Regions from separate parts of the Shewanella sp. KCT genome, predicted to be linked through region 1. Evidence: riboswitches for the same ligand, from Rfam matches in the RefSeq annotation. Region 1 holds a riboswitch; the other holds the start of a gene.
What was found. Region 1 has a riboswitch for lysine ahead of AYI87_RS05720 (Na+/H+ antiporter NhaC family protein). Riboswitches for the same ligand answer to the same signal wherever they lie in the genome.

Region 1 (16,209 bases):
GGGCTTGGCTAACACAGGCCTTGCTCGGCTCCTCGATGAGGGCGCAGCGTTTGATGATCAGCCCGTTGGCGCCTTTATCTGCGGCGGCGCGGCGGGCCATGGTGCGGGCCTCGCTGATGGATGCCGGCACATCCTGGGCGCGCTCCTGACAAGATTCACCCTCGACCATTCCCTTGAGCTCATAAGGACCCTTAGGTTGAGTCTCTTGAAACAGCTGGACCTCACCGGCCTTGAAGTAGTCGTCGATGGCCTGACCATCTAAATTGCTGTTGAAGGTGTATTCGCCCGCACAGCCACCGAGCAGCAGGGCAGAGAGCAGCAGGACAGACTTAGGAGCCATTTTAAGAGCAGTGGTCAGGTCGGAATTAGTCATGATTTGGGCCTGTATTAGGAAGAGAGCTCAAAACTGGCCAATAACCGGCCAGTTTTGAGTCGTTTAGAAGCAAAAGTCTAACGCTTTAGGTACTTTTGATAAAGTTGTTGTTGGCGATTATTGAGATCTATTTGGCGACCGTCGATAAACACAGCATCTATCTTGCTCGTGGCGGGATCGAGAATGTCGCCCTTGGAGAGCACCAGGTTGGCGCGGTAACCCACGGCGATGGCGCCCATGTCATCCACGCCTAAGATCTTAGCCGCATCCAGGGTGATGCTCTTAAGCGCCTCTTCTTTGCTTAGGCCATAGGCCGCCGCCTGACCCGCGGCAAAAGGCAGGTTACGGGCATTCCAGTCACCGCTAAAGCCGATGGCGAAGGGCACGCCCGCCTGTTTCAGCAGGGCTGGGATCTTAAAGCTCATCTCCACCGGCTCATCCTTGCGCATTGGCAGGCTGAGGGTACGGTTGTAGATCACCGAGGCGCCGATCTCGCCCAGTTGATCTGCCAGGCGCCAGGCGTCATAGCCGCCGACAAACACCAGCTTGAAGCCGTAGGGGCGGGTCATGGCGATTGCGCGCTCTATCTCTTCGCTGCGATTGGCGTGGATAAACAGGCTCGCCTTGCCCTGATACAGGGGCAGCGCCGCCTGCCAGCGGTTATCCAGCTTCTGCACAGTTCCAGCCTTGTCCGCCAGATAGTAGCGGTAGCCATCTTCGAGCTGCTCGGCTAATCGGGTCATCTGTTCATCCCGCGCCTTGAGCTGCTTGGCGGCGACCTCTTTATCTTTGGAGAGATAACGAATGGCGGGCCAGTAGAGATGGAACTGGGGCGCGGTACTTACCAGGGCATCTTCTATCGTCCAGCTGTCGAGGGAGACCAGAGAGGACTGGCCGGCCAGGGCATCGCCCTGGGGCACCACCTGGGCATGGGTGATACCGTTGACCCTGATGGTTGGGATCAGCTCTGAGTCGGGATTGAAGGCGCTGACGGCCAGTAGCTGCGGGTTGCTGTCACCCACCTCGAAGGCGTCGTTGCTGGCGCGCATCATCTCCACCTCGACGATGCCGATAGAGGTGTCCAGCGCGATAAGCCCAGGGTAGAGATCTTGCCCGCTGGCATCGATCACCTTGGCACCCTCTTGTGAGAGCTGTTGACCTATGGCGACTATCTTGCCCTTGTCGAACAATACGTCGGTCGCATCCAGCACGCCGTTAAGGGCGGTGTGCACGCGGGCGTTGTGGATCAGTATCGGCTGGCTCTGGGCGCTGGCCGGTACCATGTCGTGGGCAAGCGCAGCACAGGAGAAGAGGCCTAGGCTAAGGGCAAAGAGTGTCTGCTTCATTAGAATGCCTCCATGAATGCGTGGTTGTGGGCGCTAAATTGCTGGGCGCTGTTTTGGTTCATGGCTTTATGCTCGCTCAGGGCTGCTTGGCTCATGGCTGTGCCCCAGGCATTGTAGTGGGTATCGCAGTGCCACTGGGGCTCGCTCTTCTCTTCTGGTATCTCGCCAGGGACCTCGGGTTTATCCCTGGTCAATACCGCCTGGATCAGCGCGGCGCGCTCCTGCTCGACCTCATGTTGCGTATGCTTATCCTGCTGGCGGTCGAAGTAGCGACGGCCGCCCACCCAGGTGTTCTCCACCTTGGCATAGACGGAGAGGGGAGAGTCGCTCCAGAGCACCAGGTCGGCCTGTTTGCCTTCCTCCAATGAGCCGGTCAGCTGGTCGATCCCAAGCTGTTTGGCCGGGTTGATGGTGACCATGTTCCAGGCGTCAGTTGGCGACATGTCGCAATACATCATGGATTTTGCCGCCTCCTGATTGAGGCGCCTCTGCATCTCATAGTCGTCTGAGTTGATGCTGGTGAGCACCCCCTTGTTGTGCATCAGGCAGGTGTTTTGCGGAATGGCATCATAGACCTCGAACTTGTAGGCCCACCAGTCGGAGAAGGTGGAGGCGTAGGTGCCATGCTTGGCCATCTCCTCGGCCACCTTGTAGCCCTCCAGGATATGGGTGAAGGTGCCGACCTTAAACTTGTAGGCCTCGGCGAGGCGCAGGAACATCAAGATCTCAGATTGCACATAGGAGTGAATGTGTACCTGACGATCGCCACGTAGCACCTCGGCTACCGCCTCGAGGCGATAGTTTGGCTTAGGCGCTACCTGCTTGCGTTGCTGACTGCTGCGTAGGCGATCATAGTCGGCCAGGGCCTTCTCGTAGGCGAGCGCCTCGTTGAAGGCCTCCTCAAACAGCGACTTCACCCCGATGCGGCTCTGGGGGAAGCGACGGTTGTAGTTGTCGCCCCAGTTGGCCTGCTTGACGTTTTCACCCAGGGCAAACTTGATGCTGGCGGGGGCCAGCTTGAGCTTCATCGCCTCGGCGCTCTCGCCCCAGCGCATCTGGATCACCTGGGCCTGTCCGCCTATGGGGTTGGCGCTGCCGTGGAGGATCTGCGCCGTGGTCACCCCGCCCGCCAGGGCGCGGTAGATGGCGATATCGTCTGGATTGATCACATCGCCGATACGCACCTCGGCGGTGACGGCGTCGGTATCTTCATTGGTACCGCCGTTAAGGGCGATGTGGGAGTGCTCGTCGATAATACCTGCGCTCAGGTGTTTACCCGTGGCATCCAGGGTTTGGTAGCCAGATGGCGTCTTGAGGGATTGGCCTATCTTCTCGATGCGACCGTCGCGGATAAGCAGATCATAGCCTTCCAGCACCCCTTGCTCGCTCGAGGTCCACAGGGTGGCGTTTTTGATATGCAGGCGCTCAGCCTTGGGCTGCGCGGTTAGGCCGTAGGCGGTGTTGGGCTTGGTCAGCTTAGAGACGAGTTCGGGCGCAGGTGACTCGGTTGTTTTCTGGTCATCACTGTTATCACTCTCATTACTCTCACCACTGCCATCAATGGCGTCTTTGGCCATCACCACACCAGCTATGGGGTGTTGGCTATTGCCCTTGTCCAGCATACGGCCGTGAATGCCCTGGGCGTCGAACCAGAGGGTGAAACGGCTGATGCCAGGGTAACCCGCCTCGCCGAGATCGGCATTAAAGGTGAGACGCTCCTTGGCATACTTAAGATCGCTGAGTTTGATCTCCTGCTCGCCGCTGGCCAGGGTGCCGCTCAGCTTGTCGTCATCGACCAAGTCCAGATCTAGGGTGAGTTCGCCCAGGGTCAGCTGATAGCCCTGGCTTAGCCAGTGTCTGTCGCGGGGCACTTTTTGGGTCTCGCTGCCCTGCAGCCAGACGCTGACTATCTTGCCTTGGGTAAAGATGTCGCCATCTGTGACCACAAGATCCGCCATGAAGCCGGGTTTCAGCTTGCCGCTGAATGCCGAGATGCCGGCGATTTCTGCCGCCTCAGTGGTGAGCGCCGCCAATGCGGTTTCTTGGCTTAGCCCCTGCTTGACCGCCTGTCTGAGTCTAGGCCAGAAGGCGTCGGCCTTGATGCCATGTTGGGTAAAGGCAAAGGGAATACCGGCGGTTTCCAGTGCATGAGGATTACTCGGCGCGCGTTCCCAGTGGCGCAGATGAGCCAGGCTTATCTCTCTCTCTTTATCGCCATCTTTAATATTGGGCGCCGCGGGAAAATTGAGCGGCGCAATTATGCTAAAGCCGCTGGCTTTCACCTCATCGAGTCGCGCATATTCTCGGCCACTGCCGACTAGAGTCGCCGGCAATTTAAACTCGTTTAATAAGTGAGCGGCCCGCAGTAAGTTATTTAAATTCTTGGTTTCAAATACCGTAGGGCTCTTGCTTATATCGCTCAGGCGTTCGAGCGCGATATTAAACTCTATGTTCTTCTCTTGGGTGGCCGAGTCCGCTTTATCGATATTGGCCTGATACCAGTTGGCATCGGCCAGAGTTTGCCGAATAAGGGCGATGCTACCCATCAAGGAGTTGGGGTAATCCTGAATCGAACTGCCTTTATCGAAGGCGAGCAGGTGGCTGGATTTTGCGCGATAAATAATGTCATTGGCTTTTAACGGCGCCAGCGAGACAGTCGCTGCCCGGCCTCTGAATATTCCATCCAACATGCCGGTTTGTACGCTGGTAAATCCATTATCTATCCATTGCTTCGCCGCTTCCTGGTCGGGATAAATATAGTTAAACCACTCTTTCTCTGCGTGCACGGCACCATTATCGGCGTTGCCACCGATACGCTTAATTTCATATACCGGGCGAGCCACTTTCTGCTGGTCATATTTAAAGTCGATACCGTAATTGGTGTAGGGATCGATAAAGCCGGGGTATATCAACTTACCCGTCATGTCGATAACATAGGCATCCTCGGGTATTTTGTCGTTGGGAATAATGGCTTTAATTTTATTATCTTCAATTAACAGTGTGGCATCCTGCTTGGTTTCGCCGGGGGCGATCATCAGGGTGGCGTGGGACAGCGCCGTTAGTTTTGGCGTGTTATCAGTTAATTGAGAATTCGCTATCGCGTACGGACTCGCCAAGAGACAGGCCGCCAGACTCGCGCTCACAGAGAGAAAATGGATTCGCATAGAGTTTAATTATTATTGGCTGGGATCAAAAGTAGCCCAAGATTATCCCATATCATGAACAGTTTCCAAGGGCGGAACTGTATCGGTTTATGTCAAACCATAGGGCTGGTGTTATCCGAAAGGATAGGCTATTGATTGACAAACTTTGACGGGAATAGTAGCAAGGAATAATGGCCGGAAGAATGACCTAAATGAATGACCTAAATAAGGATAGATAAAATACTCTAGACATGGCCAAGGTAAATGAGCGACAAAAAGGGCAAAATGCGCTTAATCACAAATAGAGAGTAGAAATAAAAAAGCCAACCTTGAGGTTGGCTTTTGCTTGCGACGCCCTAAGTGGGGCGCTTAGGCTTAGATAAGGAAGTCTTCGAGTGAACGACCCTTATCTAATTCATTCTTAAATACGGTTGGTGTGCGACCCTGACCCGTCCAAGTGATCGTTTCGCCATTCACTTCAATTTTATATTTTGGTGGGCGTGGAGCACGTTTTTTAGGAGCTGGCTTAGCAGCCACTGTACCTAAATCGTCAATTGATAAACCAACAGCTTCCATTTGTTGGCGAATCTCTTCTATCTTTGCATTGCGCTCGGCCATAACCGCGCTTTCTTCTTCTGCTTGCTTCTCTTTCTCAGTGACGATTTTTTCAAGCTTAACCGCTACATCTTTTAAATCTTCTACCGACAATTCTTTAACAGCAGCTTTAAAGCGACGACCATGCGTCAATATATCTAGAAATTCGCTCATATTAATTATGTCCTGCTTAAAAATAAAATAGTAAATAGGATTACAGGGCTAATAATAGAAACTAAAAAAGGTTTTATCAAACGAATTAAATGAATATTTGACGCTTTAATGTAAATTTTATTTCAGCTTTTCTATTTTCGCCTCTTTTTGACCCTTTACTTCCCCCTAAACACCCTGTTTTTGATCTGATACAAAGTTGCTGATGACTTCCTGTTGACGTTAACGTCAACAGCACGTAAAGTGGCATAAGTTGGTGATAGTTTCGCTATGCACTATTTGTTATCCAGAATAAAGACGTAAGAAGGAAGCCTTATGAAAGTATTGGTGCCAGTTAAACGCGTCGTCGATGCTAATGTGAAGGTCAGGGTTAACGCTGACAATACAAATGTCGATACCGCAAATCTGAAGATGGCCATTAACCCATTTTGTGAGATTGCTGTAGAAGAAGCGGTACGTTTGAAAGAAGCAGGTATTGCGACCGAGATTGTGGTAGCAACCATAGGGCCTAAGGCGTCGCAAGAGCAGCTACGCACGGCGATGGCGCTGGGTGCCGACCGCGGTATCCATGTTGAAACCGACGAAGAGCTTGCGCCGCTTTCTATTGCAAAGATCCTTAATGCGATTCAAGCCAATGAACAGGCTCAGCTGATCATGCTGGGTAAGCAATCAATCGATGGCGACAACAACCAGACAGGTCAGATGCTGGCGGCGTTGGCTGGACTGCCTCAGGCTACCTTTGCCTCTGAGGTGAAGGTTGAAGGCGAACAACTTGTGGTGACCCGTGAAATCGACGGCGGCCTGCAGACCCTTAAGATGCCACTGCCTGCGATTGTCACCACAGACCTGCGTCTGAACGAACCTCGCTATGCCAAATTACCTAACATCATGAAGGCGAAACGTAAGCCGCTCGATACCGTGACGGTAGACAGCCTGGGCGTGACCCTGAAGCAGCACCAGAAGGTGCTCAAGGTGACACCGCCTGCCGAGCGTCAAGCGGGTATTATGGTGGCTTCTGTCGAGGAGCTAGTGGAAAAGCTAAAGAATGAAGCGAAGGTGATCTAAATGGCGATTCTAGTAATAGCAGAACATGATAATGCGACTTTAAAACTCGATACCGCCAAGGTTGTGGCTTGTGCCCAGGCGATCGGCAGCGAAGTCGATGTGCTGGTGGCCGGTCATAACTGTGGCGCCGCGGCCGAAAGCGCCAAGCAGCTTGCCGGTGTGCGTCAGGTACTGGTTGCCGATAGCGGCGTTTATGCCAACGCCATCGCCGAAAACCTGTCACAGCTGATCGTCTCAGTGGCCAGCGAGTATCAACACATCTTAGCTGCGGCTTCAAGCGTCGGTAAAGATGTGCTGCCTCGTGTGGCGGCGCTTCTGGATGTGGCGCAGATCTCTGAAGTGGTTGAAGTGGTGAGCGAAGACACCTTCGTGCGTCCTATCTATGCCGGTAGCGCCATGGCGACGGTGCAGAGCCTGGATGCCATCAAGGTGATGACGGTTCGCGCCAGTGCCTTCGATGCGGTAGGTCAGGATGGTAGCGCCTCGGTGCAGACTCTGGACAGCGAATACAGCGGCGAAGTTGAGTTTGTGACTCAGACCCTGTCTGTGTCAGAGCGTCCCGATCTAGGCGCCGCCTCAGTGGTGGTTTCAGGCGGCCGCGCCATGGGCAGCGCCGAGAACTTCGCGATTCTTGAGCAGTTGGCCGATAAGCTGGGCGGGGCACTGGGTGCATCGCGCGCCGCGGTCGACGCTGGTTACGTGCCGAACGATCTACAGGTGGGTCAGACGGGTAAGATTGTCGCGCCGGATCTCTATATCGCCGTGGGTATTTCGGGTGCCATCCAGCACCTTGCGGGGATGAAAGATTCTAAGGTGATCGTGGCGATCAACAAAGATCCAGAAGCGCCTATCTTCCAGGTGGCCGACTATGGTCTGGAAGCGGATCTGTTCGAGGCAGTGCCTAAGCTACTCGAACTTCTTTAATAAAATGTAAATACTTGGTGAGCACTTTGGTGTTCATCTAAAATTAGTGTGATATAGATCACATGGAGCGGCTTTGAGGTAGCGTCCTTAAAGCCGCTTGTGTTTTTATGTGCCTCACGTTTGCCGATAGTGACATTGGCAGGCGTCCTGAGACGTAGAGGTGCATTAAATATCAGTAGTATTCGTTAGGGTGATGCCGTTAAGCGAATATGAAAGGATTTGGTGCCGAAGTGGTGGAGTTGATCAAGGCTTGCCGCTGGGGCTGTCATCGAATAGAGGCAGCACTGCCATAGTGCTTCTTATCTGGATTGATAAGTGGAAGGTATACCGAGAATGGGTATCACTATGGAGCGCTACTGATAGGACAGGTGTAATATCTCATGCTATATCCCACCAGTTCAGTTGCCCTCCATTCGTATTTTAACGAAGACAAAATTTTACAATGACAACTTTGAGTTATGCCGATTCGGCACTTTCTTTGCTGCCGCCCGTGGTAGCGATTCTGCTGGCGATCTTTACCCGCCGCGTCCTGCTCTCACTCGGTGTGGGGATCCTCCTGGGGGCACTGTTAATTGCCGATTTTTCACCGCTGGATATGGGGCAATACCTGGGACAGCAGGTGGTGGGCCTGTTTTGGGATGATGGCGCCCTAAACAGCTGGAACGTTTATCTGCTGGGTTTCTTGATTCTGCTTGGGATGATCACCGCACTCATTACCGTCAGCGGCGCCGCCAAGGCCTTTGCCGATTGGGCGCGCCAGCATATTCGCAACAAACGCGATGCCAAGCTGCTTACCATGTTCCTGGGCTGCGTGGTCTTTATCGACGATTACTTCAATAGCCTGGTGGTGGGCAGTGTCGCCAGACCCCTCACCGACAGATACTATATCTCGCGCAGCAAACTGGCTTATCTGCTGGACTCAACCGCCGCGCCTATCTGTGTGATCTCGCCCGTCTCTAGCTGGGGCGCCTACATTATCGCGCTGATCGGCGGCATCCTCACCGCCCACGGCTTCACCGACAGCGGTCATCTGAGCGTATTTATTCAGATGATCCCGATGAACTTCTACGCTATCTTCGCCCTGGTGTTGCTGCTATGCGTCGCCTTCATGGGGCTGGATGTGGGACCCATGCGTCAGCATGAACTCAACGCCCAGAAGGGCAACCTGTATGACGAGGCCAAGGGCCTGCCGCCAGGGGCTAACAGCGACCTGCCTGAGGCGGATTCGGGTAAGATCTTAGGTCTGTTCCTGCCGATCACTGTGCTGGTGTTTGCCACCATCTACTTCATGATAGGTAGCGGTGCCGACGCTTTGGCGGCGGAGAATCTGCCCTTTAGTGTCATTGGTGCCTTCGAGAAGACAGACGTTGCCTCATCGCTCTTCTTCGGCGCCGTGGTTGGCCTGGCCGCGACCTTGGTATTGGTGGTCAGTCAGGGACTGGATAAGGCGCTTATCCTTAAAGGCGTGATTGCCGGTGCCCGCTCTATGCTGCCCGCCATCTATATTCTGCTGTTCGCCTGGACCATCGCCGGTGTGATAGGCCAGATGGAGACGGGTAAATATATGGCCAGCCTGGCGACCGGTAATATTCCCTTCGCGCTGCTGCCGGCCGTACTGTTCGTGCTGGCGGGCCTGACCGCCTTCTCTACCGGCACCAGCTGGGGCACTTTCGGCATCATGCTGCCTATCGCCGCCGACATGGCCATGGGCACCCATACCAACATGATGTTGCCTATGCTGGCCTCAGTGCTGGCGGGCGCCGTGTTTGGCGATCACTGCTCGCCTATCTCGGATACTACTATCCTGTCGTCTACCGGGGCGAACTGTCATCACATAGACCATGTGCTGACTCAGCTGCCCTATGCCCTTATCGTAGCGGGGATCAGTTTGGTGGGTTATACCGTGCTGGGCTTCACCGAATCCGTGGGTGCCGGTCTGGCGGCCTGTAGTGCGCTGGTTGTGGTGAGCGTTCTGGTGCTGCGCCATAAGGCTAATCGCCCGGCTTAATTCAGCTACGCCAAATCAAGGTTCAATTGATATAAAAATGCCGCTCATCGAGCGGCATTTTTTATGGGTGACCCCCATTACTGGGGAGTGAGTTGAGGCAGGAATTAGTTGAGGCCACGGCGCTGAAGCAGGGCATCAGTGGTCGGTGCCTGACCACGGAAGGCCTTGTAGGCTTCCATAGGTGGCACGCTGTTACCCACCTCGCGGATGGTCTTGCGATACTTCATGCCGATTTCGCGGTTGAGGCCACCCTGGGTCTGCACATAGGCAAAGGCGTCGGCCGCCAGGATCTCGCTCCACATGTAGGCGTAGTAGCTGGCCGAATAGCCACCCGGGAAGGCGTGGGCAAAGTAGGTCGACTTGTAGCGTGGCGGCACGGCGGCGATATTGATGCCGTGTTTCTTAAGCGCCTTGGCTTCGAATTCGGCCACATCTTGCAGCGGAGTGTCGGCGCTCAGTGAGTGCCACTCGAGATCCACCAGGGCCGCCGCCATATATTCCAGAGTGTCGAAGCCCTGGTTGAAGCTGCGTGATTTCAGCAGTTTCTGCAGCAGCTCATCGGGGATCACCTCGCCTGTCTCATAGTGCTTGGCGTAGTTGGCCAGCACCTCGGGGTGGGCCGCCCAATCTTCTTCGAAGGTCGAGGGGAACTCCACAAAGTCGCGGGACACGGCGGTGCCCGACAGGCTAGGGTAGGTCACCTTAGAGAACATGCCGTGGGTGCCATGGCCCATCTCGTGGAACATGGTGGTGACTTCGTCGTAGCTGACGAAGGTCGGCTCACCCTCTGGGGCCTTCTTGATGTTCATCACGTTGACCACCACAGGCTTCTGGTTTAGCAGCTTAGACTGGGTCACGAAGGAGCTCATCCAGGCGCCGCCGCGCTTGCCTTCGCGGGCAAAGTAGTCGGCGTAGAAGATCGCCATAGAGCTGCCGTCGGCGTCAAACATCTCGTAGGCTTTCACATCTTCATGGTAAACAGGTAGATCCGGGCGCGGCTTGAGGGTCACACCATAGAGACGCTCTAGGGTGAAGAAGACGCCATCTTGCAGCACGCGGTTGAATTCGAAGTAGGGCTTGATGGCGGCGCCGTCCAGGTCGAACTTATCTTTGCGCACCTTCTCGGCATAAAACGCCCAGTCCCATGGCGCCAGGGTGAAGTCGCCACCTGTCTTGTCGATCATCGCCTGGATATCATCGGCTTCTTTCTGGGTGTTGGCCACCACGGCGGGCACCATAGAGCCGAACATCTGGTAGACGGCATCCGGGGTCTTGGCCATCTGCGGCGTCAGGCGGTAGTCGGCCCAGCTCTTGTAACCCAGTAATTGGGCGCGCTCGGCGCGAAGCTGTGCCAGGCGGGCAACCAGCGATGCAGTTTCGTTGTCACCGCTCATGCCGCGAGTCGACGAGGCTTGCCACACCTTCTGGCGCAGCTCACGGTTTTCAAGCTTGGCCAGGATAGGCTGGCGGGTGGTATTGGTGATATTGATGAGATACTTGCCTTCATGGCCAGCGGCACTGGCATCGGCCTTGGCGGCGCGGATCTCGCTGTCTGACAGTCCCTTGAGTTCATCGACGCTGTCGACCACGACGGCGATCTCCTTGGTGAGCCTTAGCAGACGCTGACCAAACTCGTTGGTAAGCTTAGATTGCTCCTCGTTAAGCAGACGTATCTGCGCTTTTTGCGCCTCGGTCAGCTTGGCGCCAGCCATGACGAAGCGTTGGTGGTAGATCTCGATGAGGCGCACCTCTTCGGCGGTCAGCCCTAAGGTGTTGCGGCTCTGATACAGGCTGTCGATGCGGGCAAATAGCTTGCCGTTGAGGTGGATGTTGTCCGAGTGGGCGGCCATCTTAGGCGCCATCTCGCCCTGAAGCTTACGCAGCGCCGGGTTGCTGTTTGACCCTGTTAGGTTATAGAACACCTTGGAGGCGCGGGTCAGCAGCTCGCCGCTGGTCTCCAGTGCCACGATAGTGTTGGCAAAGGTGGCGGGTTCGCTGTTGTCGGCAATGGTCAGCACCTGGGCATAATGCTCATTGATGCCTTGCTCTAGGGCGCTCTTAAAATGCTCATCCTTGATCTGGCTAAAATCTGGGGCCTGATATTGCAGGGGGCTTGGTTGCATCAGCGGGTTTTGCTCCTCGATGCTGGCGGTGGCCTGTGTGGTAGAGCTGCTTGATTGACAACCACTGAGGAGGACTGTGGTCGATAAGGCGCCGACGACGGCAAAGGCGATAAGATTCAATTTCATCTAGTACAACTTCCTTAGATTTGCGATTGTTATTTTTATGTGGGCGAGTTTGGCGTTAATGTAGCTTTTGTAAATTAACTCAGGCTGAAAATGGCACCAGGGCCAAGAAAAAAGGAGCCTGGCGAAGGGCTCCTTTGGTTGGAACTAGGGATAATGTTTAATTACCTTGCTGTCACCTCAGGCGTTAGCGGGTAAAGTTATGGTAATTTTCGATACCAAAACTGCTGCCCTCGGCGTGACAGGTCGCACATGACTCGGTAGTGCTGAGCTTGTACCACTCGGTAGCCGGTACATCTTCCGTGGTAGTACCGCCGTTTTGCATCATGTGGTTCAGCGCGCTTTCATCGTTATGGCAGGCGTAACAGTTGGCCGTGATTGGGCTGGCCATCTTGCCGCTTACGCCATAGGCACGTGCCTTGATGAACTGATTTGGTACGGCTTTCAGGTCAACCACACCGCTGTCGTGACAGGCCACACAGCCGGTCTGCGGCGCGATAACGCTGGCAGAGTTAGACACTTCCTTGCCGTCCTCATCCAGGCTCTTGCTGCCCACACCCCAGTGCATGCTGTGCACCATAGGACCGAAGCCAGGTGATGAGTAGCCGGCGCGGCGATCCTGACCATTGTTGTGACAGGCTACACAGCCCAGACCACCTTCGGCAAAGTTACCATTCTTGTGGAAGTTGGCTTCGCTGTTGTGGCAGGTGGTGCAAGACTCGCTGCCAACGTTGTGACGACGTTCGTAGGCTGTGACAGCGCCATCGAATTGTGATGCCACATCTGTGTAGCCATGGATAGTCACCACGTCAGATTCTTCGCCCATGTAGTCTTTGGCGGTGAAGCTGACACGTAGCGATGCCATCAAGCCTGCATCAGTCCAAGCCGATAGATCCGGTGTTGAGCCGACCACATGGGGTACACCGTGACCTGCAGATTGCGCATAACACATGGTCTTGCGACCTTCGGCGTCATAGCTGTAATCATAGGCTTCGGTAATACGGCCAATCACGCTGTCGTTATACACACCGTGCAGGTATGAGCCCACATAGTTAATTGGCTTGTCAGGGTTATGAATTGTCTGGGTATCATCAAACAGTTCATGTAGGTCGACTAAGGTTTCCTTGCCTTCGGCATCGACCTTAAACAGCGACAGTGTGGTACACCATTGACCCGCAGCACCTGAGTCTGGGAACCAGGCTGGCGCCGTGCCCGTCACCTTGTAGCTATCTTTGAGCGCTTGGTTAGAGGTGATGGCGCTCTTGGCTTCGTGTAGTTTTCGCAGATCTGAGCCATTGCCGAGAACGATATCGCCAGGGATACCGCCAGTGTCATGACAGTCGATACAGCCTGGGCCAGCGACGTTGACGTTGACGGTTGGCTCACTGTGACAAGAGCTACAGTTCAAGGCGCTAAAGCCGGTCTCAAATTCCTGGTGATTGATGTGACCTATCTTAGATAGGGTATTGCTGGCGTAGCCGCCTATTGAGAAGCCTTGTTCGTTAACCGCAGTGCGGCTGACCGAGCCGTGACAGACCATACAACCTTCGACGAAGGTGACTTCACCGTCCATGCCTTGGGCCACATAACTTGAGTGGCGATTCGGGCTGGTTGAGTAGTCGACGTGGCAAGAGAAACAGGCTTCTGTAGTGGTTGAGAAGGCACCTTCTGGCTTGTTCACCACATATTTACCTGAGCTAGCAATGCCCGATTCGCTATGGCCGCCGATACGTAGCCAAACAATCCCTTCGGTTCCCGCATTAACGCCTTTCAAAGGGAGAACGAATTCGTAGTGACCATCGCCTATTTGAGTAAGCGTTGCCCCTTCGGTGTCGGGAGTTCTGGAAGACTCCATGTTTACCCCGCCGTAACCTCCGATATGAACATTGTCTTCTACTTCGTTGATTGGACTTTCGGTGCGGTTATTTATAAAGCCTTTGTCTGTCAGTGCAGCGACTTTACCCTCAGCTTTTTTCAAGCCGTTAACGAGCTCACCATTTTCGTTAGTGACCTCAAATTCGTAACTAATAGTACCTTCACCAAATGTATAGTTAATTACTTTAACATTAGTTTCCAAGGCTGTTGTGGCTACCGGTGGTTTCCAAGATTCGCCCGGTGTGCCGGGTTGACCATCAACTCCGTCTTTACCATCTTTACCGTCATCTCCACTGCATCCTACTAGCGCACCTGTCAGCACGGCGGCGACCAGGTAGGCGAGTTTTTTCGATGTGAATAATTTCATCATTCATCTCCGTTCGATCCAAAGTGCCAGATGTGATGCCTTAGGGCGACTGCTTGCAGGGGAGGGCATTCGTCTCAACACATACCCTGAGCCTTTTGGATACTGGTTATATTTATTATTTAAACCGACGCCTACGCATCTATTGATAAAGAAAATGGATGCTAAAGCTATCGATTCGAAAATGAGTGTATTGTTAAATCTCTGTTGGTTATTTGACCCAATTCACAGGAAGGTGTATCTCTTTGGGGGTAGATCTCATTTTTGTTAAATTTATTAAAAATCAACTACTTATTTAAGGTTAATTAAGTTTGAATTAAGTTTAAATTAAGTTTTGGTTTTCATTTTTGTAACATGTTGAATTGGGGCATAGCTAAAGGCCCATTGGGGACATCTGAAGGGACTTTAGTTGGGACATTAGGAGGAACATTTGAGGGAACAACTGAGTGGGCAAGGGCATTGTCGAGTAAACCATAGGAAAGGGCGAAGCGACAAACGCCAAAAGCTGAGAGTTAAGAGGGGGCCTGCAAGCGAGGGAATAGGCCTCTAGCTCGCCTATTCCTCCGTCTCGTTATCCTTTTACTCTCTAATCACTTTCGCCTTTTAGGCTTAGTGGCTGGATAGCAGGGCGAGCTTGGCCTGGTAGCGGCGCTCGAGATCCACCTGATGTGTCTTGTCAATGGCAAGGGTGATCGCCTCTTTGGCTTCAGCTTGTTTGCCTAAGAGGTAGAGCGTCTTGGCCCGGCCTGCATAGCCTTGGGGCATGTAAGGGGCGAGCTCCACCGCCTTGGTGTAATAACGTAGGGCGGTGTGATAGTCTGCGCCTTGGTAATAGTCGTTGGCCAGCATGAGCCAGCGAAAGGGGCTGGGGTCTTGGGCCTGATCTATGCGCCGCTGCAAGCTGGCGGCTTCATCCTGGCGTCCTTGATTTGCCAATAACAGCTTATAGTTTGTCAAAAGGTTAAGATCGTCGGCCGCTAACGAGAGGCCGTGTAAATAGAGCGCCTCCGCCTGCTTTGGGGAGCCCAGATGACGATAGATGACGGCGAGCAGGTTGACCAGCTCCACTCGCTCGGGCGCCAGTGTTAATCCTTCGATGGCAAGCCAGGCGGCGCGCCGATAATGGGTCAGCTCCAGGGCGTCGGCGGCCAGGTTCTGATAATACATGGCCAGAAACTCGGCTTCGTCGATGTTGCCCTTGGACAGACTGTTACGGCTAGGGAAGTAGTCCACCACCAGACCCGGCTCATAGAAATAGAAGCTGCCGGGCTTGGGCTCAAAGCTGGGATCCATCAGTTTGGTTTTGACATGGTTGGAGATCACCCCGAGCTGAGCGGATTGGAAGAAGAGGGGCGAGGAGGTCTCTTCGATATAATCTATCTCTATACCGACCAGTCTGGCGTAGGCCTTGGTCAATATCGCCAGCGACATGCAGTTGCCGGCATTGTGTGTGAGCGTTTCGTTGGCGCTGTAGGTCTTGCCATAATAGCTAAATGTGCTCAGGCGTCCCTCGAGATAGTCATAGATCCTGTGGTGCCGCTTCACCTCCTGATGGGCTTCAAAATAGGCGAGAAAGCGTGCCTTCTCCTGGTCGTTAATAGTGAGGAGTTCCTCGACCGAGACTATGTCGGGTCGCTCGCCCAAGTCGCTGAGATCCAGTGTGTCGAGTAGCGCCAAAGGCGCTTGAGAGTCAGGTGTCGGCACAGAGGTGCAGGCGGCAAGGCTTAATGCGGCAAGAAGAATTGCTGAGATCTTGGTGAACAGACGTGTGGGCTTTAGCGTAAAAGACATAACTTTCCTTGTAGTACTATTTTATCTTGCTGAGCTATCCGTAGGCGCGTAAGGGGCCGGTTTAAAAAGGCTGACTCTGGATAATAAGTCATCGCTCGGCGTGTGTCTATCGGCGACTGGCTACGGGTGACTGGCGATTGGCGAGTGTCTATCTCCTAAGCTTTCACCTTTCAACTCTCCTTTTCCCTTTCACTCTTTTGTCTATGGCTTTGCTTCGAGCTTGTTTACCGTCAAGGATAAAGAGAGGGGAAAGCATGATAATGTGCGGCATCGCCCAATGCTAAGGCCTTTGGCGCTGCTAATTGGCGC
Region 2 (16,209 bases), on a different contig from region 1:
CATCCAGCCCGAGGGAACCAATCTGCCCTGTCTTGAGCGCCTCCATGGCATCGAAGGCATTTAGCAGGCCGCCACGGCTGGTGTTGATCACCATGACCCCAGGTTTCATCTTATCGAAGCTCGCCTTGTTGAGCAGATGATGGTTCTCTTTGGTCAGCGGACAATGCAGGCTGATGATGTCGCTCACCGCGTAGAGTTCGTCCAGCGACAGGTATTCGATGCCCATATCCAGCACCGCCTGGTTAGGGTAAGGATCGTAAACTACCACCTTACAGCCGAAGCCCAGCAGGATCTTGATGGTCGCCACCCCTATCTTACCCGTGCCGATCACGCCGACTGTGCGGCCATACATGTTGAAGCCCACCAGCCCCTCGAGGGAAAAGTTGGCATCGCGGGTACGTTGGTAGGCCTTGTGCACTTTACGATTAAGGGTCAGCATCAGGGCCACAGTATGCTCAGCTACCGACTCGGGCGAGTAGGCAGGAACGTTCACCACCCTGATTCCCAGGCGTTTGGCCGCCTCGAGATCGACGTTGTTAAATCCGGCGCAGCGCATCGCAATGATCTTAGTGCCATTTTTAGCTAGCTCTACCAATACCTCTTCACATAACGAATCGTTAACGAAGGCGCAGATCACCTCGAAACCATAGGCCAGCTTGACCGACTGCATACAGAGGCGATAGTCGAAATACTCAATCTGAGCGCCAAAGGCCTGGTTGGTGCGGTTGAAATGTTCCATGTCATAGTGCTTGGCACTAAAAAAACCTATTCTCATCTTAGCTACCTAAAAGTGATTCAACATTAGACAGAGATTTGTCACCCTAGTATCACAAAGCCCCTGCCAGTCTTGGCTCCATTATAGCCAAGGAAATATGTGACTTAGCAAAGATAAATCGCGCTTAGATCACGAAATAGTTAACTTTGTGAGCCGTCAATGTGTTTTATGCCGATTTCCTGCTAAGCTGGCGCAAATTTTCAGTCTTCTTTCGCCCCATGAGTCAAAAGCATAAGCAGATTTCCGAGAAAAAATTTTGGCTGCAACGCCTGAGCAAAACCAGCCTGCGTGCCCTGCATATCTTAGGCATAACAGGTGCCGGTGGCGGCATCTTACTCGGGGTGGATAAAAGCCTGTGGTGCAACTACTGGATCTTGGCCATGAGTACCGGCAGCTTGCTGATGCTATGGGAGGTGGTCAGAGACTGGCGCTGGCTGATCCAACTAAAGGGCGTGCTGACCCTGATGAAACTCTGCCTGCTGGCGCTGTTTATTCCCCTCGCTAACTACAAGCCCGAGCTGCTGATCGCCATCGTCTTGCTGTCGGTGATCGTCTCCCACGGCCCGGCGGGGCTCAGACATTTCTCGGTAATACATGGACGACGCCTCGATGGACGAAAAGAGATTAAGGGCTGAAGCCGCCCCGCTGCTGACGCTGCACCTCCAGCTTTTAGGGCTCGATAACCAGCTTTTAGGACAAGAGCATCATCTCCAGGTGCTCGACCTTGCCTGCGGCAGCGGGCGTAACGGCCTCTGGCTGGCCGCCCATGGCGCCCAGGTCACCTTTATCGACAGAGACCTTGGCAGGCTAGCGGCTGTACCTAAGCATTGTCAGGCCTTAGCGCTCGACTTGGAAAGCGGCGAGCCACAACTTCCCGAGTCGCGATATGACATAGTTTTGGTGTTCAACTACCTGCACCGCCCGCTGTTTGAGCTCATTAAAGAGAGCCTCAAACCCGGCGGTCTCATCATCTACGAGACCTTCATAGAGAAGCAGGCCGAGGTGGGCAGACCCAAGAATCCCAACTTCCTACTGGCCGATGGTGAATTATCACAGCGCTTTTATGGCTGGCAGACTTTGCACGCTTTCGAAGGTAATGTAGGCTGTGAAGAGACGCCCTGCTTCAAGGCACAATATATTGGCCGCAAACCGGCTAACTAGGAATTCACAGCGTTAAGGACGATAGATGTTTCCCTATCCCGAACAGTACCGACTCGCCGCGCCGCCATTGATCACCGCCCTCATGGTGTTATGGTCGATAGTGTCTCGCGCCCTGTTCGGCGACGACAGCGCCATCGCCTTCTACCCACTGTTTATGCTGTTTCCCCTCAACATCTTACTGCATGGCAAATTGATCTGGCAGGCCAAGGGAATCGAGCGGCTTGATCAGAGCATCTACGCCTTTATCCACCTCAGCCTGGCGTTCGTGGTCTGGACCTTTGCCATCATGCATGTCAATGGCCACAGCTTTTAGCCCCGCTAAACCACGCAAGATTCGTGGGTAGAACTTGCGCCGCCCGCACCCTAAAGGTATCTTTGCAGCCCGATTTAACACCCAAGGTTTGCCATGTCTGATTTTGTGTATGCGCCGCCCACCGATCCCTGGCTCGAGATCCTCCACGAGGATAAAGATATTCTGGTGGTCAACAAACCCTCAGGCCTACTCTCTGTGCCTGGCCGCGACCCCGCCTATCATGACAGCGTCTATACCCGCGTCCTGCACGATCACCCCAACGCCCAGATAGTTCACCGCCTGGATATGGCGACTTCAGGCGTTATCGTAGTGGCCCTCAGGCGCAGCGCCGAGCGGGAACTAAAGCGCCAGTTTCGCGATCGCGAAACCCATAAGATCTACTACGCCCGGGTCGCCGGCCATCTGAAGGCGGAGCAAGGTAGCGTCGACTATCCGCTGATCTGCGACTGGCCCAACCGCCCGAAACAGAAGGTAGATCATAGCGTAGGCAAGGCCTCTAAGACCCTGTTCGAAGTCGTCAGCCGCGCCAAGCGCTCGACCCTGGTTAAGCTCACGCCGATCACAGGTCGCTCCCACCAGCTGCGTGTGCATATGATGGCCATAGGGCACCCCATCCTGGGTGATAACTTCTACGCAGACCCGCTGGCGAAACGCCTGGCACCGCGTCTGCTGCTGCATGCCCAGTCGCTGAGCCTGACCCATCCCTACAGCAGGCAGCCTATGACCTTTAGCACGCCAATCCCATTCACGGATGTCACCGAGGAGCAATAGAGCCCGGTGTTAACTTATCGGCATTCACTGGGCCTGCTTCGCAATAAAATCTACATAATTCGTTAAAAGATTAGCAGTTAGCTAACCAATACCGTAAATTACCTCATAATGTTGACTTAAAATGGTATGTAGCAATGGATAGTTCATTTCAGCGAGACCAGCTCGACAACCAGATCCTCTCGGCGCTTATGGAAGAGGCGCGCACCCCCTTCGCCGAATTGGCCAAACGTTTCGGCGTCAGCGCCGGCACCATACATGTGCGGGTAGAAAAGATGAAACAGGCGGGCATCATCACAGGCGCCCAGATCACGGTAAACCCCAAGGCCCTCGGCTATGACGTCTGCTGTTTTATCGGCATCAACCTCAAGAGCGCCGGCGACTATCCCGCCGCCATCGCCAAACTCAACGCATTAGAAGAGGTCACCGAGGCCTATTACACCACAGGCAACTACAGCATCTTCGTTAAGGTAATGTGCCAGTCGATCGATGGCCTACAGCATGTGCTGATCAACCGAATTCAGTCTATTGATGAGATCCAATCGACTGAAACACTCATCAGTTTACAAAATCCTATCAGCCGCGCGGTAAAGCCTTAACCCAAGACCACTAGGGCTTACAGCCTTAGTGGATACGACTAATAAAAAAACACTTGCAACTTTTTCTTCTGCCAGCTTTAACTTTGGCAATCTTTTGTGTTAAAAAGAACAAGCCGTCAACACGACAGCAACAAAATAAGAAAGCATTAGTAACCAAAGTTACAGCAATACCAATAGTGTTTTGTGTCTCAAACACTTCTATTTGACAAGGAAAGAAGTTGTGAAAACTAAATTATCTCTAGCCATATCGGCAGCTCTGATATCAGGCGCCGCTTATTCAGTTGCGGCAATGGCAAGCCCGCAAGCAATCAATACTCTTAACTTATCTCCTGCCCAAACGCAAAACCTGAAGCAAATTCAGAGTGTTTCTGGCATGCGTGATCAGTTTGACCACAAAACCGGAAAGGGTACCTTTCAATGGGCTAAGAAAGGACAGCAAGCCCCAGCACTAGGTGCATTGGAGTACAAATATAAATTAGCCACTGCTGCCGATTATTACCTCAATGCCGTCACAGGAATTTCGACTGCAAACAAGGGCCCTTCTAAGGCAGTTCTTAAGAACATGCACGACAGCGGCCGTGGCGCAACTGTCGCCAAATATGTTCAAGAAGTTAACGGCATCGAAGTGTTCAATCGTGAAGTCAATGTCATGATGAACAGAGAATTTCAGTTGGTAGCAGCATCTGGACAATTTGCTAGTGTCACCAATAGTAGCCCTTCTATTTCTGGTCTGACAGAGGAATTTGAAGGCGCAAATGCCGCAGTAGAGACCGCCTTTGCCGATATGGGTGGTAACGCAGTTACACTGACAAAGCAAAAGAGTAATGACGCTAAATATCAATCATTCTTAGTGTCGAACATGTCAGGCTCTAAGCAGATCATTGGCTCACCGCGTGCTAAACAAGTCTACTTCGAGAAGAAGGGCAAGCTGGTTGCCGCTCACTATGTCGAATTAGAAGTTGGTGATAAGACAAGTGTAGATTCTGAATTTTATAGCTTTGTTATCGACGCAAACACCAACGAAATCCTATTCAAGCACAACCTAACTGCAGAAGACTCGGCATTTAATTATCGCATCTATGCAGATGAAGCTGGCGTGCCTTGGGATAGCCCTCACGGCAACGTTATTCCTGCAACTAGCGCAGACCAAGAGGATGCTACGGCTTACTTGGATGCGCCTATGGTAACTCTTACCCACGGCCCAATTAGCACAAAAGATGCTTGGCTAGCAGAAGATGCAACCGTAACCTCAGGTAACAACGTAAATGCCTATGTCGATGCCATTGCACCCGATGGATTCACCAATGGCGACTTTACTGCTGAAGTAACCAGCGCCAATACCTTCGACTATAAGTACAACACCAGCGAATTAGAAAGCTCTGTCAACAACCGTAAAGCTGCGGTAGTTAACCTATTCTATATTAACAACTACTTGCATGACGTTTTCTACGATCATGGTTTCGATGAAGCTTCTGGTAACGCCCAGGCACTTAACTATGATCGTGGTGGTATCGAAGGTGATGCTATTCGCGCCGAAGTGCAAGATAACTCTGGCTTTAACAACGCGAACATGCGTACTCCTGCAGATGGTTATTCTCCACTCATGCAGATGTACCTATGGGATAGCAAAGATGCCGTCAATGGCGAAGACTATGGCGTAACAGTCACCTCTGATGACACTGTCGGCCTGCTTGGCTCAACTAAACGCTCAGGCTTTGGTCAAGGACAATTTAACGTAGAGGGCAAAGTTGTACGTATCGATGATGGTGTTAATACTACAACCGATGGTTGCGATAAAACTGTGAACGGCGCAGACATAATGGGCAACATTGCCATTATCGATCGCGGCGCTTGTGCCTTTACCCAAAAAGTAAAACACGCTCAAGATGCGGGCGCAATTGCAGTACTCATTGCCAATAATTCTGGAACTGATGAGCCAGCACCTATGGGTGGCTCTGACGATACAGTGAAAATCCCTAACATGGGATTATCATTCAATGACGGTGCAAAGATCTATGCGCTTTTGGATGCAGGTAAAGATGTCACGCTCTCCATGTTTAATAACAAGCCATATAAGGCGAGTTCTTGGGATAACGCTATCGTTGCGCACGAATGGGGTCATTACATCTCTAATCGTCTAGTCGGCAACGCATCAGGCTTGATCAACCAACAAGGCCGCTCAATGGGTGAAGGTTGGGGTGATTTCCATGCCTTGCTGTTAGTATCTGAAGCTGACGATGCCAAGCTAGCCGGCAACGAGATGTTCCAAAAGGCCTATGCCGCGGTTTCTTACGTTGGTAGCTTCTACTCTGGTATTCGTAACTATCCTTACAGTACCGATATGAGCATCAACCCACTGACCTTTGCCAACGTCGAGCTAGGCAATGGTACAGGCCCAGACATCAATGGCAACGCTGAAGTACATGACGCAGGTGAACCTTGGGCTGCTATGCTATGGGATTGCTATGTTGCGTTAATCAACGATGAACGTCACTCATTCGAAGAAGCCCGTAGTTTGATGATGGATTATCTGGTTGCAGGCTATAAGATGACGCCAATCGCGCCTACTTATACCGAAGCCCGTGATGCGCTTCTTGCCGCAGCCTATGCAAATGATCCTGCAGATTACGAGCTGATGTTAGCCGCCTTCGCTCGTCGTGGTATGGGTTTTGGTGCGGTTTCACCAGATCGTTTCGATCGGAAACACACAGGTGTAGTTGAATCATATGAGACAGAACTTGCTACCTTTACGGTCGCCAATCATGAACTCAATAGTGATTTCGAAGGGCTCACCAATGGCTATTGTTCAAAAGACGGTATTTTAGATAAAGGTGAAACTGGCACTGTCGCCTTTACTGTTATGAACAAAGGTAGTAAGGCGCTAGAAAGCATAGAAGGTGTCGTTAAGGTTACTAGTGGTCAAGACGTAACATTCGCCAATGAAGGCAAAGTATCGTTTGGTGATGTAGGCATATTCGGTGAGGCAACTAACGAGCCAATTGAATTCACCCTAAACGACGCAGCCACTGCAGATGAAGTTACCTTTGAACTGTCATTCCCTGACCTTGATGACGAAATCAAAGCTCAGACCTATACACTATCGACTGCAGTAAATATGGACTTCAAGATCAAAGATATTGAAGGCAATATGTCGACAAGTGACATGGAAGACTTTGCAGGCCTGAAGGATTTCAATGAGGTAGTACTTGAAGGTGGTGATCTGGCGAAAGGCACTGCACAGCTAAGTAGCCGCTATGCAGCATATTTCCCTGTCGATACCCAGTATCTATACATTAGAAACAATGGCTTCTCATCCGATGTTGCTTATGAAACTAAGCCATTCACCGTAGGATACGGTGGTGACTTTACCATGAGCTGGTTCCACTATTTCGAAATCGAAAAGGGGTACGATGGTGGTGTCGTTGAAATCAGTGTTAATGGTGGAGATTGGGTTGACGTTACCAAGGTGGGTGGCACCTTCTCAACTACGGGTTACACAGGTGAGCTAGATGAACTATTGCCAGATCGTAAAGCCTTTACTGGTAAAATGGTTGCATTTGGTGAAACCGAAACCGTTAACTTCGGTACAGCGTTAAATGGCAATCAGGTACAGCTACGTTTCCGTATGGTTACCGACACCAATACAAGTGAATTTGGATGGATAGTTGATAACGTAACCTTCAACAACATCACCTCAAATGTTTTCTATGAGCAAATTGCTGGTGATACTTTCGCTTGTGAAAACCGTTTACCAACAGTGACTGCTAAGGCAAGTTCTACATTAGTAAAAGAAGGTGATGTGGTAACGTTATCCGCAACTGCAATTGACCCAAATGCTGATGACGTGCTGACATATAGCTGGACACAAGATTCAGGTCCTGCTGTAGAAATCAAAAATGCTACAAGTAACGAAGCAAGCTTCGTGACTCCCGCATTAAATGATCCAAAGGCGACATTAAACTTCACGCTTACTGTGAGTGATGGCACAGGAGAAGTGAAGAACAAGGTGAAAGTAAGCTTTGCAGCTGTATCTAAAGAGAAAACTAGTAGTTCAGGTGGTTCTTTAGGCTGGCTTTCATTGTTACTCATACCATTTGCTGCACTACGTCGTCGTAAGTAACATGGGCTAACTGTCACCAGCTTTAGATGGTGATCAAATATAAAAAAGCCATAACATTAAGTTATGGCTTTTTTTACGTCTGTTCTAAAGGAAATTACTTTAAACCACCAAAGATTTTCTCTAAATCAATTTCACCAATGTCAGGCCTTATTTCTAATCCCTTAGGTGTTATGACTTATCAGAAGCTATCTGATGTTTGTTTTCCGCTATAATCAATCTCTATTTCAACACGAGAAAAAGCATCGTTCTTGCGTAATGCTTGATAAAGTTTGTAAAAATCACCGCTTCCCTCTAAGGGGATTAATCTATAGGTTGACGTTGCGATCTCATTCACTTCATAGTGTTCAGTCACTCCCTTGGGAAACTGAGATGCGATTACGACAAAACTCCCTCTGATCAATCCAAAAGCAGACTCAGACAAGCTCTGAACAACACTTCCCTTCTTCAATACTCTATCGTTTGAACTAAATTTCACACCGTTCAATTCATAACTGTATTTTGAATTACTCTTCTCTTGCGGTGACAGAGAAGCTTCTTCCCTGTTCTCTGTTGAACTCAAGGCCAAAGTCGATACCTGTTTCATGTCATCTTGGCTTTCAATACTGACAGTATCAGGCTTCTCAGTCGAACAGGCACCCAACGTTACAATTAGTGATACTAAAATCCTTTTTTGCATTCGCTCCCCCTAGATTCCTTAGTTATCAATGCATTTGATGCAAATTGAGTGTAACACTAGTTGTTACTGGAATCTTACCTATATTGGCACAGACTAAAGCGCAAATACCTTAGTCATCACCTTATAGAGCTCTGTGCCTTGATATACTGACGCCGAGGCAAAATGCAGTACGGGTACGCAGTCCACCGGCAAACTCAGAGGCGCTATTGCGCCCTCCTCGCCATATCTGTCGACACGCAAGATGTTGGCGAGCGGTTCACCGGCGATGAGCGGCTGCCCAACCTTCGCCTTATACTCCACCAAGCCGCCTTGCGGCGCGTGATACTTCTTATAGTCTTTCAGATAACAGGCGTAGCGTGGCATCTCAGCTGGCTCAACCCGCTCACTTATTACGCCGCGCTGGCTGAGATAGGCCATGATCCCTTCGACATCAACCAGGGCATCGGCCAGATCGACATTCTCCTGACTACCAAGCTCCAGGGTAAAGGCCGAGACGGGCACCTCGATCTCGCGGTCCTGAGTGGCCAGATATTCACTCAACTGCCACCAGGGACAGAAAACAGACTCATCCATGGCCCCGCCAAACTCATTGGGGATCAGCAGGGTATAGGGGATAGAGAAGTACTTGGCGGCGTCTGTATCATACTCGGGACAATAGAGATGCTTACACGACTTAGGGCCCGTGTGCAGATCCAGCACGATATCCGCCTCATGGCCCATCTGCTGCAGGCTCACTGCCAGACGATGACCCGTGGTGATGCCCCATGGCTCATGCAGACGGCTATAGCAGCGCTCAACCAGCAAGGCCCTGAAATGGGCGATCAGCTCGGCATCGTTCAGATGTTTATGACCCTGATACCAGCTAGCAATATCCAGCTTATGGTCGAGATATTCACGGTTCCAGTTCACCCCAGTTATGGGATCGAACCGGCCCAAGGTAAACTCGCCACTCTTTTGATTGATCCCCAAAGGATTGGCCAGGGGCACCAGGGTGATCTTACCGCGCAGCTCACAGCGTTCGAGCGCCTGCATCAGCTGATAGATCACCGCATTGCCCTGCACCTCGGCGCCGTGGACGTTGGCCTGTATGTAGACACTCGGCCCTGTCTGCACCTCAGGGGCAAATTCAAACAGGTTTAGCTCGAGATCTTGGCCTGTTGCGAGCTCGCCAATCTTTAGCGTGGAACGACCCGGTTTCATAGCGACCCTTCAAACAAGTTTTGATGCAGGGCGCTGACGACCTGAGCCGCCTCAGACTCGGCCACCAGGACACATAAGTTGTGTGGGCTGGCGCCCTGACAGATCATACGCACATTGTGAGGCTCTAACACCTCGAATACGCGGCGACACACACCCGACGTGGTGGCAATCTTGTTACCCACTATCGCCACCAGTGCCAGGCCATCTTCGACCCGCACGCGGCAATGCTGAGACAGCTCCTGCAGTAAGGCCTCGCTCAGCAGGCTGTTTCCGGCCGAATCTGAGCCCGTCTTATCTAGCGTCAGAGAGACGTTTACCTCTGAGGTGGTGATTAAGTCCACACTGATCTTGTGCCGCGCCAAGGTGGCGAAGGTTTCGGCCAGGAAGCCTTGGGCGTGAAGCATCTGTAGGCTGTGCAGGTTAAGTAGCGTCTGGTCGCGTCGCACCGCCACGGCGCGATAGATAGGCTCGTCGTTCACCTGATGACGAATCCAGGTGCCACCGAGCTCAGGCGCCTTACTGGAGCCAACAAACACCTGAATCTTATGTCTGACCGCCGGCAAAATGGTTGCCGGGTGCAGCACCTTGGCACCAAAGGTGGCCATCTCGGCCGCCTCGTTGAAACTTATCTCAGGGATAGGACGCGCATTCGGCGCGAGGCGTGGGTCTGTGGTGAAAATCCCCGGCACATCCGTCCAGATCTCAACCGCAGACGCATCCAGCGCCTCGCCAAGCAGGGCCGCCGAATAATCGCTACCCCCACGGCCTAACGTAGTGGTGGCCCCATGTTCATCGGCGCCGATAAAACCTTGGGTCACGATACGCTGCTCACTAAGCAGTGGTAGCAGATGCTCTGTGCAAAGCTGCTTCACCGCTTCGATCTGCGGCTCGGCACGGCCGAAATGACTGTCGGTACGCATCACCTGACGCACATCGAAGGCGCTCGCCCGCTCGCCCTTCTCTCTCAGCACGGCAGCAAACAAGACTGACGAACACTGCTCACCCTGGGCAAGAAGTTCGTCTGTGGTCGCCTTATTGCGGTTTTGGGAGAGCGACTCGCTTAGGCTGGCAATCTTACTTAAGATGGCATCGAGGCGGGCGGCCACATCATGGGGCTGACCTAGTTCATCGAGGATCTTATATTGAATCGAGGCGATCGCCTTGAGCAGCTGCTGTCGACGCTCAAAGTCCACATGCTCCTGAGTTAGCTCCACCAGCAGATTAGTCACACCGCTCGAGGCGCTGACGACCACCACGCGGGTTTCAGGATTGGCCAATACGATATCGGCGCAGCGGTTCATCGCCTCATAATCGGCAACCGAGGTACCACCAAACTTAGCAACAACAATAGACATTAGCGCACCTCAACCCAAGTAGCTGACGATGACACAAAAGAAATAGATAACATTGAATACGCTCCGAACTTACTTCGTTCGAAGAGCCTGGTGCAAAGATGACGCACCCCAAGACGGGAAACAGCGATTGCCACCAGAAGCTCTCCACCAAAAAACAGGTGACAATCGGTGGGATTCAGCCCAGTCGACCGATAAATAGATGAAACCAAACATCTCTTTACCTCGGCGTTAATCTCCCTCATAAACCGTCAACGGAGTTTGGACTCCTCGGGCTTACTACCTAGTTAACGCTCCTCTTCTGTATCACTAACCTTAAGGTCAGGATGCAAGAAAACTATCAAATAACAGAATAAAAAGTCAACGATATTTTAGCTTGTCTTGATGAAAGCCTCTCAAGTTCCCCCGCCTGCTAGCGGCTGATGTCGGGCAGCTCGCTAACCAAGCAGACCCGGGCAGAAAACTTGCCCAGGGTGAGCTCGTCATACTCCACCAGACAAGGCACCAGTTGCAGCTCGTCCTCATCGACAAAATAGATGGCGTTTTGATTAAACACCTTACCAAGATCCACGGCTGCGGCCTTATCGATAGACACCGCCCAGCTCTTCTCCATATGGCCTCTGTCATTGGAGGCACCGATCAGGGCACGATAGGGATATTGAAGACGTTGAATATGACGTTGAAGCTGCTTGTCGAGGAGACGGTTTTGCGAGGGAGAAAGGTGTTGGCCTTTAGGATTATGAGCGGTAATGATTGCAAATGATAACGAAGGGGAGAAAGGTTGTGTAAGTAAGAACTGCGTTTGCTGATAGCATTGCCAAAGGTGTTCGCTTGCTGTACTCATCACTAAAATATTCCTAAATTAGATTCCGTCGATTATAGCAAAATTCCTCCGGCTTCCTAGAGGTGTGAGACAGGTCACTTTATTAAATTTTATTAATACCATTAAAATCATAAGCTTATGTGCGCAAATGTGATATACATCAAATCTCAAAGGAATTTTGTTAACATTTCATTTGTTAACAAATGACTAAAACGAGTACAATAAGTTCGTTGATTCACTTCCACTCATCTCACGATGAAATACTTTTTGTTACATCTTGTCGGCGACAAGGTCATTAAAAGTTAGTCAATTTCCTGTATAAAATGTGAGCTTAGGCTGATTTAGCATTTAAACTTGAAAATATTAGATAGTTAACGGAACTATTCCCAACTATTGTTAATCGAAGTGAGTAACAGTTCGCGTGTCTTTTGAAAGAGATACGAATACTTTACTAATCATGAAGTGTGTTGCTGTACCAATTGGGTTTGATAAAAGCACTACGTGAGTTCGGTAATTGTCGCGAAGACAGATAGGGCGCAGCAGCACCAACTAGCGCTCATGGTTAGAACAGTTTTAAACAAATATTAGGTAAATAAATATGCAAAACCCGCACATTCTGATCGTTGAAGATGAAGCCGTTACCCGGAACACGCTAAGAAGTATTTTCGAGGCTGAAGGATATGTGGTAACTGAAGCCAATGACGGCGCAGAGATGCATAAAGCCATGCAGGAAAACAAGATCAATCTTGTGGTAATGGATATCAACCTACCAGGTAAGAATGGTCTGCTGCTTGCGCGTGAACTTCGTGAAATCAATAACATCGGCCTTATCTTCCTTACCGGCCGTGACAACGAAGTTGACAAGATCTTGGGTCTGGAAATTGGTGCCGATGACTATATCACCAAGCCGTTTAACCCACGCGAACTGACTATCCGTGCACGTAACCTGCTGACTCGCGTCAACAGCACCGGCGGCGAAACCGAAGAGAAGAGTGCCGTAGAATTCTACCGCTTCAACGGTTGGAGCCTAGAGATCAACAGCCGCTCACTGGTGAGCCCACAGGGCGAGTCGTACAAGCTGCCCCGCAGTGAGTTCCGCGCCATGCTGCACTTTGTTGAGAACCCAGGCAAGATCCTGACCCGTGCTGACCTGCTGATGAAGATGACAGGCCGTGAGCTTAAGCCACACGACCGTACCGTGGACGTGACCATTCGTCGCATCCGTAAGCACTTCGAAAGCTTGCCAGATACGCCTGAGATCATCGCCACCATCCATGGCGAAGGCTATCGTTTCTGCGGTAACTTAGAAGAAGCATAAATCACATCCAGCTAGCGCAAATGTGATTCGATTAAAAAGCCAGTCTAACGACTGGCTTTTTTGTACATGGACTGTACTTATCCCCGGTGGCCAGGGAAGGCCATAGAGGGGATTTGTACATGGATTTTCTCTGTTTATGGAGAGTTATCCCCGGTGGCCAGGGCCTGAAATGTTCCAGACATTTCTAAACAGGGAAAAAGGGAATATCTAAAATCCTAGGGATGGGTAGCTTTGATATTTGCACCTACAAATTTTGTCGCACTGACCTAATTTACATCATAAAACTTCATTGCTTTGAATCGCCTGTCCGGCGAGGGATGTGCAAACACAATTTTGGCACGCCGAATTTCCATCCTTGGAGGCTCCTCGACGACGTCCTGTCGTCAAGGGCCAAAATCGTGTTTACACAGGTATCTTCTATCTCTTCGATTTCGCTTCTTTTGATTGATGCACAAAGGCTCTAAAACTAGGCTAACTAAGATTAGTTAGGTTTATTCGTACCTTATTAAAATTAATTCGAAACTAACTCAACTGTCTTCAGGACTGCTATTCCCACAAAAAGCCCTGCTGCTTTCAATAAGCAACAGGGCTTTTGTTTTACTAAGGCCTAGCGCCGATAGCTTAGTGTTTCAGCTGCTTATCGAGGAAGTCAGCCAGTGAGCGGTAGAGGTGGGTACGCACCTTCTCACCGCGCATCGAGTGCTTAGAACCGGGGTAATCTATCATCTGGAACAGCTTGCCCTCATCCTGCAGCGCCTTGTAGACACGGGTGCTATTCTCAAACAGCACGTTGTCGTCGGCCATACCGTGGTACATAAGCAGGCCAGACTGATAGCCTTTGACGTACGGCAGTACGCTAGAGGCCTCATAGCCTTCGGCATTGGTCGCCGGATGCGACAGGTAACGCTCTGTGTAGTGGCTGTCATACAGAGACCAGTCGGTCACGGGTGCGCCCGAGATAGCCGCCTTGAAGTAATCCGGCGCCTTAAACAGGCTCATTAGCGCCATGTAGCCGCCATAGCTATGACCATAGATAGCGATATTCTTGCCATCGACATAGCTCAGGCTACGCAGGTAATCGACACCGGCCTTCTGGTCATTCACCTCGGCTTCACCCAGATGCTTGTAGATCACCTGCTCAAACTTGGTGCCACGATGGGCCGAGCCACGATTATCCAACTGGAACACGATAAAACCCTGTTGCAGTAAGTACTGGGTAAAGTAGTCGTGCTCGCTCCAGCTGTTAACCACCAGCTGGGCATGGGGACCACCGTAGACGCGCACCACCACTGGATATTGCTTAGTGACGTCAAACTGCGTCGGCTTAAACAGGCGATATTGCAGCGCCTGACCATCTTCTGCCTTTATCTGACCAAATTCAGGCAGCTGCCACTGACCAAAATAGGGATAGAGTGGATGGCTCTTGTCCACCTTGTTCTGCTCGACCCAGGCCAGGCGTTTGCCCTGCTCGTCATGAAGGCTTATCTGCGGCGGCTGCGCCAGGCTGTTGAAGTAATCCAGATAGATCGCCTGATTGTCGGCAAACACCGGCGCGTGCATGCCGCTGCGCTTGCTCAGCTGCTCTATCTTGCCGCCCTTAAGCGGTACGCGAAACAGGTGCTGCTCGACCACGCTCGCCTTGCGACCGGTGAAATAGACCCAGCCCGCCTGCTCATCCACATGCACCAGCTCGTCCACCGCCCAGTCACCTTTGGTCAGCTGCCTGAGCTGTCGCCCTTGCTGGTCGAACAAATAGAGGTGATTAAAGCCGTCACGCTCCGATGCCCACAACATCTGCGGTGATTTTTTGAGGAAATACAGGTCGTTATTCAGATTCACCCAGGCGTCACTCTCCTCGCGGATCATGGTCATAGGGGCATCCTGGCTACGTAGATCGATAATACGCAGATCTAAGGTCTTCTGATCCCGACTCTGCCATTGAAAAGACAGCTGCAGGCTGTCTGGCAACCACTTCACTCTCGGCAGGTAGATATCCTTATCTTCTCCCAGGTCGACCCAGCGCACCTTTTTATCGGCCAGCGTCACCACACCCAGGGCGATGGCCACGTTGTTCTTGCCAGCATAAGGGTAGCGCTGCTCGGTTAGCTTGATGCCATCGGCATAGATCTCGTTGCGAGTTACCAGCTCAACGCCGGACTCATCGATGCGGGTAAAGGCGATGGCCGACTCATCCGGCGCCCACCAGTAACCCGTCATTCTGTCCATCTCCTCCTGGGCGACAAACTCCGCCATGCCGTTCTTAATGGCGCCGCCACCGTCTATGGTCATGGCGGTCAGCTTCTGGCTGCGCAGATCGAAGACATAGAGGTTTTGATCACGGACGAAAGAGACATAATGGCCTTTAGGCGACAGCTTGGCGTCTGTGGTAAAGCCCTCCCCCACAGGCAGCGGCATCACCTTGTTATCGCTCAGTGAGTAGTAATAGAGGGCGCCCGATGCCGGGATCAGCAGCGCCTGGCTATCGTCCGCCCAAAAATATTCCATGATTCCCTGACCATAGATGCGTTGACGCTCGCGCCGCGCCTTCTCCTCATCGGACAGCTCACCGCTCTTTAACTTGTCGGCGTCCAGCAACAGGCTCTGTTTACCCGTTGCGACCTCCATCTGCCAGAGATCGTAGAAGTGTTGATCCTCTGCCCGACCAGCCAGATAGGTCACACGCTTACCATCGGGCGACAGCTTTAAGCCCCTGGGGCTGCTGCCCGCCAGTGCGGGAGAGGCATAGAGCCTTTCTATGGTGAGGGGTTCATTGCCGCCGACAGGCTGCGCTAGTTGGGGTTGTGACGCACTTACCGCGTGAGATAAAAACATAGGCACCGCCATCAAGGCCGAACTTATCCATTTTTTAGTCATTATTATGTCCTGGATAGAAAACAGGTATAGGTCAAATTGCAGGCTAGCATTGTGCCCTAAAGTGACGCAAAACGAAAACCGCGATCCAGATGGGCTAAATTGCCGCTGAAAAAATGATTCATCTGGGGTAGAATCGCCCGCATAACAAGATAAACAAGATCTGACCTCCAGTGCGAGCCTAGCTCCCATTTGTCATAGGAAATAACATGCAAACTCTGGCACAACACCTT

Region 2: it holds a riboswitch for lysine, as region 1 does, so the genes downstream of both, lysC (lysine-sensitive aspartokinase 3) here and AYI87_RS05720 (Na+/H+ antiporter NhaC family protein) in region 1, are expected to answer to the same signal.

What each region holds. Positions count from the first base shown of each region.
Region 1 covers NZ_LVDJ01000003.1:167,960-184,168, forward strand. The annotation lists gene rcsF (Rcs stress response system protein RcsF) at 1-373, opposite strand, end outside; gene AYI87_RS05695 (amidohydrolase family protein) at 451-1,719, opposite strand; gene AYI87_RS05700 (amidohydrolase family protein) at 1,719-4,883, opposite strand; gene AYI87_RS05705 (H-NS family nucleoid-associated regulatory protein) at 5,238-5,630, opposite strand; gene AYI87_RS05710 (electron transfer flavoprotein subunit beta/FixA family protein) at 5,943-6,692, shown strand; gene AYI87_RS05715 (electron transfer flavoprotein subunit alpha/FixB family protein) at 6,693-7,616, shown strand; lysine riboswitch at 7,764-7,980, shown strand; gene AYI87_RS05720 (Na+/H+ antiporter NhaC family protein) at 8,059-9,624, shown strand; gene AYI87_RS05725 (M3 family metallopeptidase) at 9,729-11,873, opposite strand; gene AYI87_RS05730 (multiheme c-type cytochrome) at 12,058-14,112, opposite strand; gene AYI87_RS05735 (transglutaminase domain-containing protein) at 14,719-15,900, opposite strand.
Region 2 covers NZ_LVDJ01000014.1:74,995-91,203, forward strand. The annotation lists gene AYI87_RS17520 (2-hydroxyacid dehydrogenase) at 1-775, opposite strand, end outside; gene AYI87_RS17525 (hypothetical protein) at 994-1,410, shown strand; gene AYI87_RS17530 (class I SAM-dependent methyltransferase) at 1,385-1,936, shown strand; gene AYI87_RS17535 (hypothetical protein) at 1,962-2,249, shown strand; gene rluA (bifunctional tRNA pseudouridine(32) synthase/23S rRNA pseudouridine(746) synthase RluA) at 2,343-3,020, shown strand; gene asnC (transcriptional regulator AsnC) at 3,155-3,616, shown strand; gene AYI87_RS17550 (rhombosortase-dependent M36 family metallopeptidase) at 3,837-7,736, shown strand; gene AYI87_RS17555 (hypothetical protein) at 7,915-8,412, opposite strand; gene AYI87_RS17560 (succinylglutamate desuccinylase/aspartoacylase family protein) at 8,506-9,612, opposite strand; gene lysC (lysine-sensitive aspartokinase 3) at 9,609-10,967, opposite strand; lysine riboswitch at 11,097-11,273, opposite strand; gene AYI87_RS17570 (DUF3293 domain-containing protein) at 11,377-11,808, opposite strand; gene arcA (two-component system response regulator ArcA) at 12,386-13,105, shown strand; gene AYI87_RS17580 (S9 family peptidase) at 13,727-15,979, opposite strand; gene AYI87_RS17585 (class 1 fructose-bisphosphatase) at 16,186-16,209, shown strand, end outside.